Regions from separate parts of the Streptomyces sp. NPDC053673 genome, predicted to be linked through region 2. Evidence: riboswitches for the same ligand, from Rfam matches in the RefSeq annotation. Region 2 holds a riboswitch; each other region holds the start of a gene.
What was found. A riboswitch is a leader RNA that binds a small molecule or an ion and turns the genes downstream of it on or off. The one in region 2 is predicted to bind cyclic di-AMP.
Positions count from the first base shown of each region.

Region 1: it holds a riboswitch for cyclic di-AMP, as region 2 does, so the genes downstream of both, ACZ6ZQ_RS32400 (M23 family metallopeptidase) here and ACZ6ZQ_RS28105 (C40 family peptidase) in region 2, are expected to answer to the same signal.
Region 3: it holds a riboswitch for cyclic di-AMP, as region 2 does, so the genes downstream of both, ACZ6ZQ_RS05755 (transglycosylase family protein) here and ACZ6ZQ_RS28105 (C40 family peptidase) in region 2, are expected to answer to the same signal.
Region 4: it holds a riboswitch for cyclic di-AMP, as region 2 does, so the genes downstream of both, ACZ6ZQ_RS09505 (M23 family metallopeptidase) here and ACZ6ZQ_RS28105 (C40 family peptidase) in region 2, are expected to answer to the same signal.

Region 1 covers NZ_JBVJKN010000035.1:13,360-17,673, reverse strand. Annotated here, with positions in the region: gene ACZ6ZQ_RS32415 (bifunctional acetate--CoA ligase family protein/GNAT family N-acetyltransferase) at 1-585, opposite strand, end outside; gene ACZ6ZQ_RS32410 (HPr family phosphocarrier protein) at 761-1,042, shown strand; gene ACZ6ZQ_RS32405 (GntR family transcriptional regulator) at 1,180-1,857, opposite strand; gene ACZ6ZQ_RS32400 (M23 family metallopeptidase) at 2,050-2,823, opposite strand; cyclic di-AMP (ydaO/yuaA leader) riboswitch at 2,837-3,001, opposite strand; gene ACZ6ZQ_RS32395 (M16 family metallopeptidase) at 3,209-4,314, opposite strand, start outside.
Region 2 covers NZ_JBVJKN010000024.1:50,397-54,710, forward strand. Annotated here, with positions in the region: gene pcrA (DNA helicase PcrA) at 1-1,352, opposite strand, end outside; cyclic di-AMP (ydaO/yuaA leader) riboswitch at 1,676-1,843, shown strand; gene ACZ6ZQ_RS28105 (C40 family peptidase) at 1,842-3,023, shown strand; gene ACZ6ZQ_RS28110 (hypothetical protein) at 3,020-3,148, opposite strand; gene ACZ6ZQ_RS28115 (hypothetical protein) at 3,272-3,625, opposite strand; gene ACZ6ZQ_RS28120 (C40 family peptidase) at 3,880-4,314, shown strand, end outside.
Region 3 covers NZ_JBVJKN010000002.1:559,776-564,089, reverse strand. Annotated here, with positions in the region: gene ACZ6ZQ_RS05765 (FtsB family cell division protein) at 1-328, opposite strand, end outside; gene eno (phosphopyruvate hydratase) at 497-1,777, opposite strand; gene ACZ6ZQ_RS05755 (transglycosylase family protein) at 2,209-2,880, opposite strand; cyclic di-AMP (ydaO/yuaA leader) riboswitch at 2,885-3,050, opposite strand; gene ACZ6ZQ_RS05750 (transglycosylase family protein) at 3,308-4,198, opposite strand.
Region 4 covers NZ_JBVJKN010000005.1:21,719-26,032, reverse strand. Annotated here, with positions in the region: gene ACZ6ZQ_RS09515 (MerR family transcriptional regulator) at 12-761, shown strand; gene ACZ6ZQ_RS09510 (PP2C family protein-serine/threonine phosphatase) at 1,061-2,149, shown strand; cyclic di-AMP (ydaO/yuaA leader) riboswitch at 2,399-2,534, shown strand; gene ACZ6ZQ_RS09505 (M23 family metallopeptidase) at 2,546-3,616, shown strand; gene ACZ6ZQ_RS09500 (PrsW family intramembrane metalloprotease) at 3,776-4,314, opposite strand, start outside.

The DNA of each region.
Region 1 (4,314 bases), on a different contig from region 2:
CGCGCGCTGCACAGCGAGCGACCTGGCCGTCGGTTCGAGGTCGAGTGTGAGATGGACGGACCCCTCCTCGAAACTGCGCTTCTGTGTGTACCCGGCGTCCGTGAAGACCTTGATCATCTTGTTGTTCGCGGGCAGCACCTCCGCCGCGAACCGCCGGATGCCCCGCTCCCGTGCGACCGCCGCGATGTGCTCCAGCAGGGTGGACGCAACGCCCCTGCCCTGGTGGGCGTCCTGCACCAGAAAGGCGACCTCGGCCTCGTCGGCGGGCGCCGACGCCGGCATGCCGTCGGCGTTGATGCGGTCGTAGCGGACGGTCGCGATGAACTCGCCGCCCACCGTCGCGGCGAGTCCCACCCGGTCCACGTAGTCGTGGTGAGTGAACCGGTGCACGTCCTTCGCGGAGAGCCGCGGGTAGGGCGCGAAGAAGCGGTAGTACTTCGACTCGTCCGAGACCTGCTCGTAGAAGCTGACGAGCCGCTCGGCATCCTCGGTGGTGATGGGCCTGATGCGCGCGGTGCCACCGTCACGCAGCACCACGTCGGCTTCCCAGTGGTCGGGGTACGCGTGATCCGACGGGGTCTGCATGGGGCAAGAGTACGGCCAGGACACCGGTCGCGAACCCGGATGCGCCGGGGCAGGCTGGGGGCACCCCCAGAGGGCCGGCCGGCGGGCGCACCCGGACCGGAGGCCGGTTCGGGAGCACTCCGCAACCCATGAGAGACTGGTCTAGACAACCGCTGAGACTTCGAAGGGCAACACCATGGCTGAGCGCCGCGTCAATGTCGGCTGGGCCGAGGGCCTGCACGCCCGCCCCGCCTCCATCTTCGTTCGTGCCGCCACGGCCTCCGGCGTCCCGGTGACGATCGCCAAGGCCGACGGTGCACCGGTCAACGCCGCCTCGATGCTCGCCGTGCTGGGCCTGGGCGCGCAGGGCGGCGAGGAGATCGTGCTCGCCTCGGACGCGGACGGCGCGGACGCCGCCCTCGACCGTCTGGCGAAGCTGGTCGCCGAGGGTCTCGAGGAGCTCCCCGAGACCGTCTGAGTCCCCCTCGAATTCGCGGCGGAGCCGCGGCCCTGAATTATCGGGCCGCGGCTTCTTCGTTTATCCGCGCATCCGTCACCAGGGCAGCGAAGAACAGGCCACCCATAAATAGCTGCTCTTTGTATACGGCGCTTTTGTTAATTTCCGTCGCCTGTCGTGTTTACAGAGTGTTGCGAAGCCCTCACGCCCACCGGGATGCGCAACCGGTGCGCGCTCGTGGCCCGCTCGGCGTGCATCGAGGTGAGCGCCCGGGCCCGCTCGGCGTCGCCGCGCGCCACCGCGTCCACGATCGCGCCGTGCTCGGCCCAGGACTCGACCGGCCGGGCGGGCGGCTCGACGGAGTACATCCAGGCGATCTTGTGCCGGAGCTGGGTGAGAAGCGCGGTGAGCCCGGGGCTGCCGGATGCCTGGGCGAGGGTCTCGTGGAACCACCCGCCGAGCGAGCGCAGATCCTCGCCCTGGCCCCGCCGGGCCCGCTCCTGGCCCAGTCTGACCAGGCCACGCAGCACCTTGAGATGGGCCTCCGTGCGCCGCTGGGCGGCCCGCGCCGCGCCCAGCGGCTCCAGCAGCATCCTGATCTCCAGCAGGTCGACGGCCTCCTGCTCGGTGGGCTCGGCGACACACGCGCCCGCGTGCCGGCGCGTGACGACGAAGCCCTCCGACTCCAGCGTGCGCAGCGCCTCGCGCACGGGGACGCGTGATACGCCGTAGCGGCGCGCCAGCTGCTCCTCGGTGAGCCGGCTGCCGCGCTCGAAGACACCGGAGACGATGTCGTCGCGGATCGCCGTGCATACCGAGCGCGCAGGAATGCGCATACCGAACCTCCGCCTTAATTCGCGCGAAACCCAGTCGAGCGACGCCTGTTCAGTGACTCTATTGCAGCGGGCCGGAATTTCGGATGGCAAACGAGAATCCGTGGATATCTTTTGGCCTGAATACGCCGAAGGCCCCGGCTCGATCCGTACCGAGCCGGGGCCTTCGTCATGCGCGAGGGGTCGTCCGAGGGGTCATACGCTGACGCCGTGCGAACGCAGATACGCGACCGGGTCGATGTCCGAGCCGTAGTCGGGGCTCGTGCGGGCCTCGAAGTGGAGGTGCGGGCCGGACGAGTTGCCGGTCGACCCGGAGAGGCCGATCTGCTGGCCCGGGGTGACGGTCTGGCCGACCGAGACGCCGATGGACGAGAGATGGCCGTACTGGGTGTACGTGCCGTCGTGCATCCGGATCACGATGTTGTTGCCGTACGCACCGCCCCAGCCGGCCTCCACGACCGTGCCCATGCCGACGGCGACGACCTGCGTGCCGGACGCGGCGTGGAAGTCGACGCCGGTGTGGCTGCCGGAGGACCACTGCCCGCCGCCGGCGTGGTAGCTCGTGCTGACGTACGAGCCGGCGACCGGGAGGTTGTAGGACATCAGCCGCTTGCGCTCTGCCTCGCGGGCGGCGCGCTCACGGGCCTCGCGGGCCTCCTTGGCGCGGGCCTCGGCCTTGCGCTTCGCCTCGGCCTCGGCCTTCGCCTGGGCGGCGGCGAGGGCGGCCTCCTCCTGCTGGGCGGCGGCCTGGGCGTCGATCTGCTCGGCGAGCGAGTCGTCGACGGCGATCGCCTGGGTGAGGCCGGTGTCCTCGGTGGGAGAGCTGTCCGCGTCGGCGGCGAGCGCCGGGGAGGCGAGGGTTCCGATGACGCCGGTGGTGGCGAGGGCCGCGACCGATGCGACACCCGCGCTCTTGCGCGACAGCCGGCTCGGACCACGATGCTTCCCGGTGGCACGGGTGAACGCCATGTAGTGGCTGATCCTTTCCTTCCTTCTCGCCTACCGGGTTAGCTGACGGGTTCGGAGCAGGAAGGTCTCCTACGGGCCCCTCCGCACGGATGCGAAGGCGTCCGATTCACCCCAGGGGGACGTGTGGGTCCCCGGCTCCCCAGGCTCGCGCCCGACGGGGACTCGGCGATGGCTGACCGATGCCGCGGGTGCGGCTGGTGCAACTGGCGGACAGCGCAAAAGACGCTAAGCCGATCTTCGTTCAATCACCAAACAGACACGCCGTTTTGTAGTGCACGCCACAGGGCAGACACCCCGCCTCTCCAATAAAACGGACATAGGGGAAGGCCCCGTTGGCGTGTGGCCAACGGGGCCTTCCCGGTCCGCCGGATCGCCCGGCGGTCAATCAGCCCGTGACAACGGTCACTTCACCGATTCCGAGGGCCTTGACCGGCTCCTCGATCTCGGCGGCGTCCCCGACGAGGACCGTGACGAGCCGGTCCACCGGGAAGGCGCTGACGGCCGCGGCCGTCGCCTCGACCGTGCCGGTCTCGGCCAGGCGCGCGTACAACTGCGTCTGGAAGTCGTCCGGGAGGTGCTGCTCGACCTGGTCGGCGAGCGTGCCCGCGACGGATCCCGCCGTCTCGTACTTCAGCGGGGCGACGCCCACCAGGTTCTGTACGGCGACATCGCGCTCCGCGTCCGTCAGTCCCTCCGCGGCGAGGGTGCGCAGCACCTTCCAGAGGTCGTCCAGCGCCGGGCCGGTGTGCGGGGTGTCGACGGAACCGCTGATGGCCAGCATCGCGGCGCCCGTGGCCCCTCCCGGGGACGTGGGGGCTCCGGAGCGCAGCACCTGGCCGAAGGCACGCACTCCGTACGTGTATCCCTTCTCCTCGCGCAGGACGCGGTCCAGGCGCGAGGTGAGGGTGCCGCCCAGGCAGTACGTGCCGAGGACCTGGGCCGCCCAGACCTGGTCGTGCCGGTCCGGACCGATCCGGCCGATCAGCAGCTGCGTCTGGACGGCGCCGGGGCGGTCGACGATGACGACGCGGCCGTTGTCGTCGGCGGTGATCGGCGGCACGGGACGGCTCTCGGCCGCGTCACCGGTCCAGTCGCCGATCGTGTCCGCGAGCACGGCGTCCAGATCGACACCGGAGAGGTCACCGACGATCACGGCGGTGGTCGCGGCGGGCCGGACATGCGCCTCGTAGAAGGCGCGGACGGCGGCGGAGTCGATCCGCTCGACGGTCTCCTCGATGCCCTGGCGGGGCCGCGACATCCGCGAGGAGGCCGGGAAGAGCTCCTTCGAGAGCTCCTTGGCGGCGCGGCGGCCCGGGTTCGCCGTCTCGTGCGGGATCTCGTCCAGCCGGTTGCGTACGAGCCGCTCGACCTCGCTGTCGGCGAAGAGCGGGGCGCGCAGCGCCTCGGCGAGCAGGCCGAGGGCCTTGGGGAGCCGGGAGACCGGCACCTCGAGGGAGACCCGGACGCCTGGGTGGTCGGCGTGCGAGTCGA
Region 2 (4,314 bases):
ACGACCTTGTAGGGCAGGCCGACGCGGATGAAGATCTCTTCGAAGACACGGGACTGCGCGTTCGTCCGGTAGAAGACCGCTACATCGCCGGCCTTGGCACTGCCCGCGTCCGTCAGCCGGTCGATCTCGTCGGCGACGAACTGGGCCTCGTCGTGCTCGGTGTCGGCGACATAGCCGGTGATCTGCGCGCCCGCGCCCGCATTCGTCCACAGGTTCTTGGGGCGGCGGCTCTCGTTGCGCTCGATGACGGCGTTGGCCGCGGAGAGAATCGTCTGGGTCGAGCGGTAGTTCTGCTCGAGCAGGATCGTCGTCGCGTCCGGGTAGTCCTCCTCGAACTGGAGGATGTTACGGATCGTGGCACCGCGGAAGGCGTAGATCGACTGGTCGGCGTCGCCCACGACGCACAGCTCGGCCGGCTCCAGGTCCTCGTACCCCGTCCCGACCAGCTCGCGGACCAGCGTGTACTGGGCGTGGTTGGTGTCCTGGTACTCGTCGACGAGGACATGGCGGAACCGGCGCCGGTAGTGCTCGGCGACGTCCGGGAACGCCTGGAGCAGATGGACGGTGGTCATGATGATGTCGTCGAAGTCCAGCGCGTTGGCCTCGCGCAGCCGCGCCTGGTACATCCGGTAGGCCTCGGCCAGCGTCTTCTCGAAACCGTCGGCGGCCTGGTCGGCGAAGGTCTCCTCGTCGATCAGCTCGTTCTTCAGGTTCGAGATCTTGGCGCTGAAGGACTTCGGCGGGTAGCGCTTCGGGTCGAGGTCCAGATCACGGCAGACCAGGGCCATCAGCCGCTTGGAGTCGGCGGCGTCGTAGATCGAGAACGACGACGTGAAGCCGAGCTTCTTGCTCTCGCGGCGCAGGATGCGGACGCAGGCGCTGTGGAAGGTGGAGACCCACATGGCGTTGGCGCGCGGGCCGACGAGGTGCTCCACGCGCTCCTTCATCTCGCCCGCGGCCTTGTTCGTGAACGTGATCGCCAGTATCTGGCCGGGGTGCACATGGCGGGTCGCCAGCAGATGGGCGATCCGGTGGGTCAGCACCCGGGTCTTGCCCGAGCCGGCACCGGCGACGATGAGCAGCGGCGAGCCCTGGTGCACGACGGCGGCACGCTGCTGCTCGTTCAGCCCCTCGAGCAGCGCGGCCGGGTCCACGGCGGGGCGCGGCGCCCCGTCCCGGTAGTACGCGTCGCGGGCCGGAGGCGCGTCGAAAGCGCCCTCGAAGAGGTCGTGCGGGACCTCCTCGTGGGGCGGGTGCTCGTCGTGCTCGTCGGGCTCGGGCGGCGGGTGCTCCTCCGGGGCCGAGGTGCGCTGGAGGTCCGCCAGGAAGCTGTCATCAAAGAGGCTGCTCATCGCTCTATGAGTCTAGGCCGCCCCACTGACAGCCCGCCGCCGCCTTCACCACACTCACCGTGCCGGAGCGGAACGCCTCTTCTTGCCCGAGCGCAACGCCTCTCGCTGCCCGAGCAGAAGCAGGGACCGTGCCCGAGCAGCAGCACGCACCGTGCCGGAGCGCACACAGGAACCGATCACATACTGTCACGTCTCGGCCACGACACGCCAAGGTCACGGAAATGTATCGGGCATATCGAACATCGTCCTTCACAGCAGCACCACAGTTTGGCTAGCCTGCTCGCCCAGGCGGCCCGTACTGCCAACGGCGACCTACGCCAATCGGGCAGCCTGCGCCGAATCCGGCCTCCCGCAGGGGAGTTCGGAACCGGGGACCCACCAGACATGTACAACTGGGGTGAATCGGGCCGCACTCCACTCGGCCCGTAGGACAGCCTTCCGTTCCGTCCGAACCCGACAGCTAACCCGGTAGGCGGTCCACGGAAGGAGATGCCGGCCTTGGCGTCGCATCGCAAGCCGCGCAGCCGCACTCGTACGAATTCATCCGCCGTCGGGTTCACGACGGCCGCCCTCGCGGGCGTGACGCTGCTCTCGACCCAGAACGCGACAGCCGAACCGAAGCCGAGCATCGAAGAGGTCCAGAAGAAGGTCGACGACCTGTACCGGCAGGCGGGCTCCGCGACCCAGGACTACAACCGGGCGCAGGAGGCCACCGAGAAGCAGCGCCGCGCGGTGGACACGATCCTCGACGACGTCGCCAAGCGCACGGACTCCCTCAACGAGTCCCGCCGGGCCCTCGGTTCGTACGCGGCCGCCCAGTACCGTACGGGTGCGGTGGCCCCGACCGCCGCGCTGCTTTTCGCCGACAGCCCGCAGGCGTACTTCGACCAGACGCAGCTGATGGACCGGCTGACCGACCAGCAGCGCAGCGCCATCGCCGACTTCGAGACCCAGCAGGCCGCGGCGGCGAAGCAGCGCGCGCGGGCGACCAAGAGCCTGGAGTCGCTGACCGCTTCGCAGCAGACGCTGCGTGAGAGCAAGCAGACCGTCCAGAAGAAGCTCGCCGAGGCGCGGGCGCTGCTGTCCGAGCTGACCGCCGAGGAGAAGGCGCGGCTCGAGGCGCTGGAGCGGCAGCGGGAGGAAGAGGCCCGCCGCAAGGCCGAGGCACAGGCCAAGGCGGAAGCCGAGGCGGAGGCGGAGCGGCTGCGCCAGGAGCGCGCGCAGCAGGAGCAGGCGCAGAACCAGGACACGGGTACCGGCACGGACACGGGTACCGGCACGGGCACGGGCACGGGTACCGGCACCGCCCCCGACTCGTACGCGGCCAAGGCCGAGAAGGTCCTCTCCTTCGCCCGCGCCCAGATCGGCAAGCCGTACGTCTGGGGCGCGACCGGCCCCAGTTCGTACGACTGCTCCGGGCTCACCCAGGCCGCCTGGAAGGCGGCCGGCGTCGATCTGCCCCGGACCACCTGGGACCAGGTGGAGGTCGGACAGCGGGTGGCGACGAACGATCTCCTCCCGGGTGATCTGGTCTTCTTCTACGACGACATCAGCCACGTCGGCATCTACATCGGCGACGGCATGATGATCCACGCCCCGAAGCCGGGCACGAACGTCCGCGAGGAGTCGATCTACTACATGCCGATCTACGGGAGCGTCCGCCCCGCCTAGAGGGCGTGCCGAGCAGACTTGCGGAAGCCGGGCTTGCGGAAGCCCGGCTTGCGGAAGCCCGGCTTGCGGAAGTCGCGCTTACGGAAGTAGCGCCGGTGGAAGCCGCCGCCCGGTGCGGGACTCACGCCGCAACCGGCCATTGGCCAAGGGGAGTTGCGGCATGAGCGGCTCGGGCTCGGCCGACCGGCGCGGACCCCGGAACCCCCGGGTCGCCCGGAATCCCCCGGGCCCCCGGGCCCCCGGGCGCATCACGTCCACAGCGTCGCAATGAAGATGTTCGCCAGCGTCAGCGCGCCCACCGTCGCGAACACCCCCTTGTCCACCTTCTCCTCGTCCCGCTTGACGTAGACCAGCGCGAGGATCACCACGAGCAACGCGAGCTTGATGCCGATCTTGAGGTTGTTCACCGGCTGGTCGTCCGCCTGATTCAGCCCCACCAGCACCACGCCCGTGACCAGCATGGTCAGCGCACCGTGCAGCATCGCGGGCGTGAAGCGCGCCGTCCCCTCGCCCATCGCCTTCATCTGGGTCAGGAAGCCGCCGAGCAGCGCCGCGATACCGATGATGTGCAGGGCTACGAAGACATTGATGAGTACGTCCATGGCACCGGAGCCTAGCCGTACGGTCCGAAAGTGACCCCGGCCGGTCCATCTCCCACCAATACCGGTCAGGACGCCGCCGTGTCGTCACCCGGAGGTTTAGCGTCCTGCCCCAGGCGGCCGACTCCTCACCACCGTCCCGTACCCGGACGGCAGCCGGTCGCCCCCGCCGAAAGAGCCGGCGGTGGACCGTCTCCCCTGTGCGGTCCGCCGCCGGTACCCGTACCGGCGGACCCTACGGAAGGACTGGCTCCCTCGTGGCAGCGCACCGCAAACCCAGGCAGCGCACGCTCTACGGCCCCGCCGCCCGCCTCTCCGCCACCCTCGCGCTCGCCGGCGCGGCAGCCGCCACCGCCTTCGAGGGGGCCGGGCACGCCGAACCGCTCCTCACCCCGGACGAGGTCAGGGCCAAGGCCGACAAACTGTACGAAGAGGCCGAGGAGGCGACCGAGAAGTACAACGGCGCGAAGGAGAAGGCCGACGCGGCAAAGGCCTCGGCGAACGAGCTGCGGGACGAAGCGGCACGGCGTACGGACCGGCTCAACGCCTCCCGCAACGCACTGGGTTCCCTCGCCACCGCGCAGTACCGGGCCGGCGGCATCGACCCCGCCGTGCAGCTCGTACTCAGCTCCGACCCGGCCCGTTACCTGGTGGGCGCGGAGCTCGCGGAGCGCGCCGGGGAGCGGCAGGCC
Region 3 (4,314 bases), on a different contig from region 2:
GATGCTCGCGGGCCAGCTTCATGATGTGCGCGTCGTCCTGGAGCCGCGCCTTCTCGTCGCGCAGCTCCTCGACGCGTTCGCGGGCCTCGGCCGCGAGCCGCTCCTGCTCGGCGATCTCGTTCTGCTGCGAGACGTACTGCCGCATCGGATACGCGAGCGCGACGATCATCGTGCAGACCACCAGCGCGAGGAAGGCGGCCCGGCCGGTCAGCCGGGAGCGGCGGGCCTGCCGGCGGTTCTGCGAGCGGTAGACACGGGCGGCGGTCTGCTCGCCGAGCAGCCGCAGCCGGGTCGCGGTGGAGAACCGGTCCCGGTTCTTCCCGGTCATCGCTCGCCTCCCCTATTACTTACGGCTGTTGCTCACGGCCATTACGTACGGCTGTTACGTACGGCCACTGCTCACGGCCTCGTGGTCACGTCCTCTTACGTACGTACGTCCCCGGACACGGTACGGGACCGCGGCCGGGGACGTACGGAGGCTGGTGCTTTACGCCGGTCAGCCCTTGAAGCGGGGGAAGGCGCTGCGGCCCGCGTACACCGCCGCGTCGTCGAGGATCTCCTCGATGCGCAGCAGCTGGTTGTACTTGGCGACGCGCTCGGAGCGGGCCGGGGCGCCGGTCTTGATCTGGCCGCAGTTGGTGGCGACGGCCAGGTCGGCGATCGTGACGTCCTCGGTCTCACCGGAGCGGTGGGACATCATGCACTTGAAGCCGTTGCGCTGAGCCAGCTCGACGGCGTCCAGGGTCTCGGTCAGCGAACCGATCTGGTTGACCTTGACGAGCAGGGCGTTGGCCGCGCCCTCCTCGATGCCGCGGGCGAGGCGCTCGGGGTTGGTGACGAACAGGTCGTCGCCGACCAGCTGCACCTTGGAGCCGAGCTTGTCGGTGATGGTCTTCCAGCCGTCCCAGTCGTCCTCGAAGAGCGGGTCCTCGATGGAGACGAGCGGGTACGCGGCGACGAGCTCCGCGTAGTACTCGGTCATCTCGGCAGCCGAGCGCGACTTGCCCTCGAACTCGTAGTTGCCGTCCTTGTAGAACTCGGAGGCGGCGACGTCAAGCGCGAGCGCGATGTCCTTGCCGGGCGCGTAGCCGGCCTGCTTGACGGCCTCGAGGATGAGGTCGAGGGCCTCACGGTTGGAGCCGAGGTTCGGGGCGAAGCCGCCCTCGTCGCCGAGGCCGGTGGACAGGCCCTTTTCCTTCAGGACCTTCTTGAGGGTGTGGTAGACCTCGGTGCCCCAGCGCAGGGCCTCGGAGAAGGACTCCGCGCCAATCGGGGCGATCATGAACTCCTGGATGTCCACGTTGGAGTCGGCGTGCGAGCCGCCGTTCAGGATGTTCATCATCGGCACCGGGAGCAGGTGCGCGTTGGGGCCGCCCAGGTAGCGGAAGAGCGGAAGGTCGGAGGCCTCGGAAGCGGCGTGCGCGACGGCGAGTGAGACACCGAGGATGGCGTTGGCGCCGAGGGAGGACTTGTCCGGGGTGGCGTCCAGGTCGAACATCGCCTGGTCGATCAGACGCTGCTCGGTGGCGTCGTACCCGACGAGCTCCGGGCCGATCTGCTCGATGACGGCGAGGACGGCCTTCTCGACACCCTTGCCCTGGTAACGGTTCTGGTCACCGTCGCGGAGCTCGAGGGCCTCGAACGCACCGGTGGACGCACCGGACGGGACGGCAGCACGGCCGGTGCTGCCGTCGTCGAGGCCGACCTCGACCTCGACCGTGGGGTTGCCTCGGGAGTCCAGGATTTCCCGGGCTACGACGACGTCGATGGACGGCACGAGCATCTCCTTCTGGGATGTGACGCTGAATGTGACGTATGCGAAGCAGGTGCAGCGCAGGTCGGTGCAGGGTCGCTTTGGCCTTGCGACACGAGCCTATCCGGCTCGCGGGCATCGGCCAGCCGGTGCCCGCCCCATGGGACGAAAAAGGGCACGAAACAGACAGAAACCCCGGCCCGGCGTGTACGGGGGGAAGGCGCGCCGGGCCGGGGAGCTTGGGGACGGGGGCTGGGAGCGGGGGGACGGGGGTGCGTACGACCGGTGGTCCGCCGGGTCCACCGGGTCCACCGGGTCCACCGGGTCCACCGGGTCCACCGGGTCCACCGGGCTACGGGTACCCGTAGGGGACTACGGAAGTCCGTCGAGGACTACGGAGCGCCCGGTCCGGGTCGGGGGAATCCCGGACCGGGGCCGGCCCCGGGTCCGGGTCGTCAGCTCAGGTGGAGCTTCTGGCCCGGGTGAATGACGTCCGCGTCGGCGATGACGTCCTTGTTCAGGTCGAACAGCTTCTTCCAGCCGCCCTTGACCTTCTTGGTCTCGGCGATCTTGCTGAGGGTGTCGCCGGCCTTGACCGTGTACTCGCCGTCGCCCTTCTTGAAGCCCTTCGCGGGGGCCGGGGCGGCGGAGCGCTCGGAGCGGGTGGTCGGGACCTCGGCGCGCTTCGGGGCGGGGGTCTCGGCCTTGGGGGCGGCCGGGGCAGCCGGGGCGGAACCGGTGTACGCGGCGTTGGACAGGCCCACGCCGCAGTTCGGCCAGGCACCCTTGCCCTGGCCCGCCAGGACCTTCTCGGCGATCTCGATCTGCTGGGCCTTCGACGCCTGGTCGGCGGTGGCGGCGTAGGCGGTGCCGCCGTACGCGGCCCAGGTGGAGGCCGAGAACTGCAGGCCGCCGTAGAAGCCGTTGCCGGTGTTGATGGACCAGTTGCCGCCGGACTCGCACTGGGCGACGGTGTCCCACTCGGAGGCGGTGGCGGCGGACGCGGTGCCGGTGGCGATCAGCGGAGCGGCGATCGCGACACCGGTGACACCGGCGAGCGAGGCGATACGGGCGGACCGCCGGAAGACGGTCGGGCGACGGTGCTTGCCCTTGCCGGAAAGCAGCATGGAGTTTTCCCCTCACCGACGCCTACGAGGTGAGCTGTCGGGTTCGGGCCAAGTGAGTTGCCCGGCCACGCGACTTGCGCGCGGCTTCACCCCAAGCCGTTCCCTCCCTCATCGGGCCGGTCCGGCACTTACCTTGGGTCCCCCGCTCCTGCCTTCGGCGCTTGCGCGTCGACTGTTCCCGTCGTCCGCCGGCAGGATTCGGCGTGCGGTCGTCGGGGCCCGCGATGGCGAGCAGTCCAGACCGTAAACGCACTTCTCCCCGATGTTCAAAGACGAACATCGGGGAGAAAACAGGCTTATTTGACTCGTAGAGATGTCCGTTTTTGCAGGTGAGAGGCGTGATGACCGGAGTTGACCGACAAGACACACCAGTTGACAGGAAGAGACTCATGTCTCACTTGCACAGAACCGGACATAAGGCAGCGAATTACTTCTTCAACTGCCCCTGATCCAGACCCAGATCGAGGCTCTGGCCAGGCAGGATGAGGTCGGCGTCGGAGCCGACGACCTCTCGGTTCGCCTCGTAGAGCGCGGGCCAGCCGCCGGGCACCTTTTCCGCGTCCGCGATCGACGACAGGCTGTCGCCGGGGAGGACGGTGTACCCATCTCCCGTAGCGGCACCCTCTCGTGCCGATCCGTCACCTCGTGAGGCATGACGACCGTATTCGCGCTCATCGCCCGAATTGTCTGCCTCGTCCTCGTTGTCGGCGGGGGCGCCGCGATGCTTGCCGGAGCCGGTGTCCGTGCCGGCGCCAGCGGCGGCGTCACCATCGCCCGCCGCGTCCGGGTCCTTGCCGGAACCGCTCGCGGAGCCGGCCGGGACGGACGGCTGGGCAGTCGGGGTGGACGGCTCGGCGTCCGGGGCGGACGAGGTCGGGGCTGAAGGCTTGGCGTCGGCGTCGGCGTCCGGCTCGGGCGCCACGTCCGCCCCGTCACCGAACGACGGGCTCTTGGCGCCCCCACCCTGTGCGGCGGGAGTGGAAGCGGCGCCGTTCCCGGGCTCGGTACCGTCCTGCACGAGACCGGCGATCTCCGAGCAGTTCGGCCAGGCCGCCGGCCCCTGGGCGGCGAACACCATCTCGGCGACCGAGATCTGCTGGGCGCGGCTGGCGAGGTCGGCGCGCGGCGCGTACGCCGTGCCGCCGTAGGCCTCCCAGGTCTCCTGGGTGAGCTGCAGGCCGCCGTAGTAGCCGTTGCCGAGGTCGGCGCTCCACATGCCGCCGCTCTCGCAGTCGGCGACGCGGTTCCAGGTGGTGGAGTCGGCGGCGGAGGCGGAGCCCGCACCGAGCAGCGGGATGGCGATGGCCGATCCGGTCACCCCTGCCGCGACGATGAGAGCGGGGGCCTGACGGGGGCGGCGGTGTCGACCGTTCCCGGAGCGCATGCGGTGTGCCTTCCGTGTGACAACAGAAAACTCCTGAGTCCGCCGAGTCG
Region 4 (4,314 bases), on a different contig from region 2:
GCGTGATGGTCATGGAGTGGTCGATCCAGGAGATTGCCAGGAAAGCCGGTACGACGAGCCGCACGCTCAGGCATTACGGAGAGCTGGGGCTGCTCGCACCGAGCCGGATCGGCAGCAACGGTTACCGCTATTACGACCAGGACAGCCTCGTCCGGTTGCAGCGGATTCTGCTGCTGCGCGAGCTGGGCCTCGGGCTGCCGGCGATCGCGCAGGTCCTGGAAGGCCAGCGGGACACGGCCGCCGCCCTGCGGACGCATCTGAAGCTGCTGGAGCAGGAGCGGGAGCGCATCGGGCGGCAGATCGCCTCGGTGCGGACCACTCTCGACCGGACGGAGAAAGGAGAGGAACTCATGGCGGAAGAAGTCTTCGACGGCTTCGACCACACGCAGTACGAGCAGGAGGTCACCGAACGCTGGGGCCGCGAGGCGTACGAGAAGGGCGACCGCTGGTGGCGCGCGCTGAGCGCCAAGGAGAAGAAGGCGTTCCAGGCCCGTCAGGTCGCGATCGCCCGTGACTTCGGGCAGGCTCTGAAGGACGGACTGGCGCCCGACAGCGACGAAGCACAGGCGATCGCGCAGCGGCAGTGCGAATGGCTGTCGGTGACGACCGCCCCGACCAGGTCGTACGTCATCGGGCTCGGCGAGATGTACGTCGCCGACCCGCGCTTCACGGCGAACTACGACCGGCACGGGGAGGGGACGGCCGTGTTCGTCCGTGACGCGATGAAGGTCTACGCGGAGCACAACCTCAGCGACGACTGAGGCGCCTCCCGTCCGCCGGACGGACGGGAGCCGGTCACCGGGAGGGCCCCCTGGTTGACCGATCAGCCCGGACTGGTTCCGGCTGGTCCTGACGGATACCGGCCTGTCCTCGCCGGTCCTGGCTGGTCCTGGCTGGTCCTGGCTGGTCCGGATGGCCGATGGCGAGTCGCCGAGCGGCGCGGCTCCGGTCAGCCTGAATGGGGCGCGGTACCGTCCGCAGCCTGGGCGGACCTGGCAGGAGACCACTGGTGGGGCAGCGAGAAGGCGACAACGGACAGCGGCGGGACGGTGGCCGCAGGATGGTCCGGGTGCTGCCCTTCCTGCTGATCGTGGGCGGGATCTTCTTCGACCTGGGCACCCCGGAGTCGTACACCGCGTCGCCGCTCTTCGCCGCGGCACCGCTGGTCGCCGCCCCCTTCTTCTCAGCGCTGTTCACCCTGCTGACGGGAGTCGCCGCCGTCGCGGCGGTGGCCGGGCTGCATACGTACAACGGCACGGCCTCCGACATCCCGGCCGTGACGGAGCTGCTGACCGTGTTCACGGTCTCCGTGCTGGCTCTCTTCATCAATCAGGTCGTACGCCGCAGCGGCCAGCGGCTCGCGTCCGCGCGCGTCATCGCGGAGGCCGCGCAGCGGGCCGTGCTGCCCACGCCGGCCGACCGGATCGGCGGGCTGCAGATCGCCGCGCGGTACGAGGCGGCGCAGGCGGACGCGTTCATCGGCGGGGACCTGTTCGCCGTGCAGGACACTCCGCACGGGGTGCGGCTGGTCGTCGGGGACGTACGGGGAAAGGGACTGGGCGCGGTCGAAGCGGTGGCCGTGATCCTCGGGGCGTTCCGGGAGGCCGCCGAGCAGGAGGCATCGCTGGAGAGGGTGGCACAGCGGCTGGAGCGGGCGCTCGCCCGGGAGGGCATGCGTTCCGGGCTCGACGCGTTCGAGGGCTTCACCACCGCCGTGCTCGCCGAGATCCCCCACGAGGACGGAGTGGTCCGGATCCTCAACCGGGGCCACCCCCCGCCGCTGCTGCTGACCGCGGACGGCGGGCTGGGCATGCTGGAGCCGCCCGAGATCGCGCTGCCGCTGGGCATGGGGGATCTGGGGGCCTCGCCGGACCGGTCGTACGAGACCCCGTACGCGGCCGGTGCCACGCTCCTGCTCTACACGGACGGGCTGACCGAGGCGCGTGACGCGCACGGTGTCTTCTACGATCCGCGCGAGCGGCTGGGCGGCCGGGTCTTTTCCGGACCGGAGGAGCTGCTGGACGCGGTCGTCGCCGACGTACGGCGGCATACGAGCGGCCGGGCGACGGACGACATGGCGCTCCTGGCGGTCGCCAGTCCCGGGGAACGGCAGCCGGAGCGGCGCAGGACGATGCCGGTGGTTCCGTGAACGGAACGCCAGGAATGCAGCGCCACGGAACGTAATCGAAAGACAGCCCTCCGCATAACATTTGACCCACCGTCAGAATGGCCGACCGGATTGAGGGGCAGTCAACTCGCCCGATTCGGGGCTGTTGTGCCTGAAAAGTCCAGGCCAAAGTCGCTAACGATCAATGGGAAGAGCTTGGAATCCGCCCCCCGTGTCTATTAACGTTCGATAACGCAGCGCGGTCGTCACAGTCGTCGCAAGAGACGGCACCGTGCGCACGCGCCGAATCCCGCAAGGGAACCGGGGAACCACCTATTGGGGTGAATCGGGCACTTCGCAGTGCTCGTAGGAGACCTTCCTGCTCCGAACCCGTCAGCTAACCCGGTAGGCGATAAGGAAGGAAAGGAGAACGCCTCCGTGGCGTCCAACGAGCCTGCCCTCCAGGAACCTCCCACCAGCGAGTGGGTCCCCACCAACGAGTGGGCCCCGGCCACCGGGGCGGAGGAATGGAACCCGACCGAGGAATCGGTCCGTTCGGTCCGTGGCAGGCATCGCGTCGTCAAGCAGCGCAACGGACTCGCGCGGAGCTCCACCGTTCTCGGAGTCGGCGTCATCGCCGCGGTCGGCGCGGGTGGCATGGCCACCGCGCAGAACAAGCCGCCGGTCTCCATATCCCTCCCCGACGCCATCACGGACCACCTCCCGGACGCGGATTCGCTTCCCGGCGTGGGCTCCCTCATGTCCTCGGACGACTCCGACTCGGAGAACCGGAACGACGCACCGCTCACCGCCTTCTCCGTCGCCGACACGGCCGCGGACGACGGGCAGGGCGCCGGTGACGCGGGCGAGGCCCTGCGGGCCCGGATCCTCCAGCAGGCGGAGCAGCAGCAGGCCGAGGCCGAGGCAGAGGCGAAGGCAGCCGCGGAGAAGGTCGCCGCCGAGAAGGCCGCGGCGGAGGCGAAGGCGCAGCAGACCGCGGCGGCCGAGGCCGCCGAGGCAGCGGCCGCCGAGGCCGCCGAGGCGAAGCGGCTGGCCGAAGAGGAGGCCGCGCGCAAGGCGGAGGCCGAGCGGCTCGCCAAGCTCGCCGCGAGCTACTCCCTCCCGACGTCCTCGTACACGATCACCTCGACCTACGGCCAGGCCGGTTCGATGTGGTCCTCCGGCTACCACACCGGCCTCGACTTCGCGGCGCCCACGGGTACGCCGGCGAAGGCCGTGCACGGAGGCACCGTCAAGTCGGCGGGCTGGTCCGGGTCGTACGGCTACCGCATCGTGCTGGAGCTCGAGGACGGCACCGAGGTCTGGTACTGCCACCTGTCGTCGATGACCGTCGGCGTGGGGCAGACCGTCGCCACGGGCGAGACCATCGGGCGCGTCGGCGCGACCGGCAATGTCACCGGACCGCATCTGCACCTGGAGGTGCACACCCCGGGCGGCGACGGCATCGACCCGATGGCGTGGCTGCGCGACAAGGGCCTCTCCGTCTAGGACTTGTCCGGGCCTGGGCCCGGACAGGGCCGTACTTCTGGTCGGTCACGGTTCACACGCGAGTCACCGGCAGCTCTGGCGCACCCCCCCCGACGCCTGAGCTGCCGGTTTTTTGTGCCGTGGTGCGGTCCGCGAGGCCGCGGCGATCCGCGTTCTCCGCTACCCCCGGTACGGGTTGTAGTCGCCGTAGTCCAGATACGGCGGTGGCTGCCACACCCGGCCCGTCGCACGCGCCGCGTATGTGAGGGCCGGGCCGGCGACGCTCCTGCGTTGCCAGAGATGGTGGAGCAGCTCCTGCTCGCGGGCGACGAAGTCCGGGCTCCCCGCGCCGCGCTGGGCCCGGTGGCGCAGGAAGGCCAGCGAGGTTGCGAAGGCCTCGTACTCGGAGACGGCGCGGGCGGCCGCCGGGCCGTGGGTACGGCCGGCCATGTCGCGGGCCATCGTGCGCGCTCGCATGGAGGACAGGGCGAGCGGTTCGGCAGGGGCGAGCCAGCCGGCCGCCGCGTACGCGGGCAGCTCGGCCGCGACCGTACGCAGCTCGCGCTGCCGGGTCCAGATCGCCAGCCAGGTCAGCAGCCCGAACGCCGGCACCATGAATGCCGCGTACACGGCGTAGAACCCGAACGGGCCGAACCTCGCCGAGCCGTTCCACAGTGCGTGCATGCCCATCGCGAGGGTGAGGCCGAGCAGCGGCAACA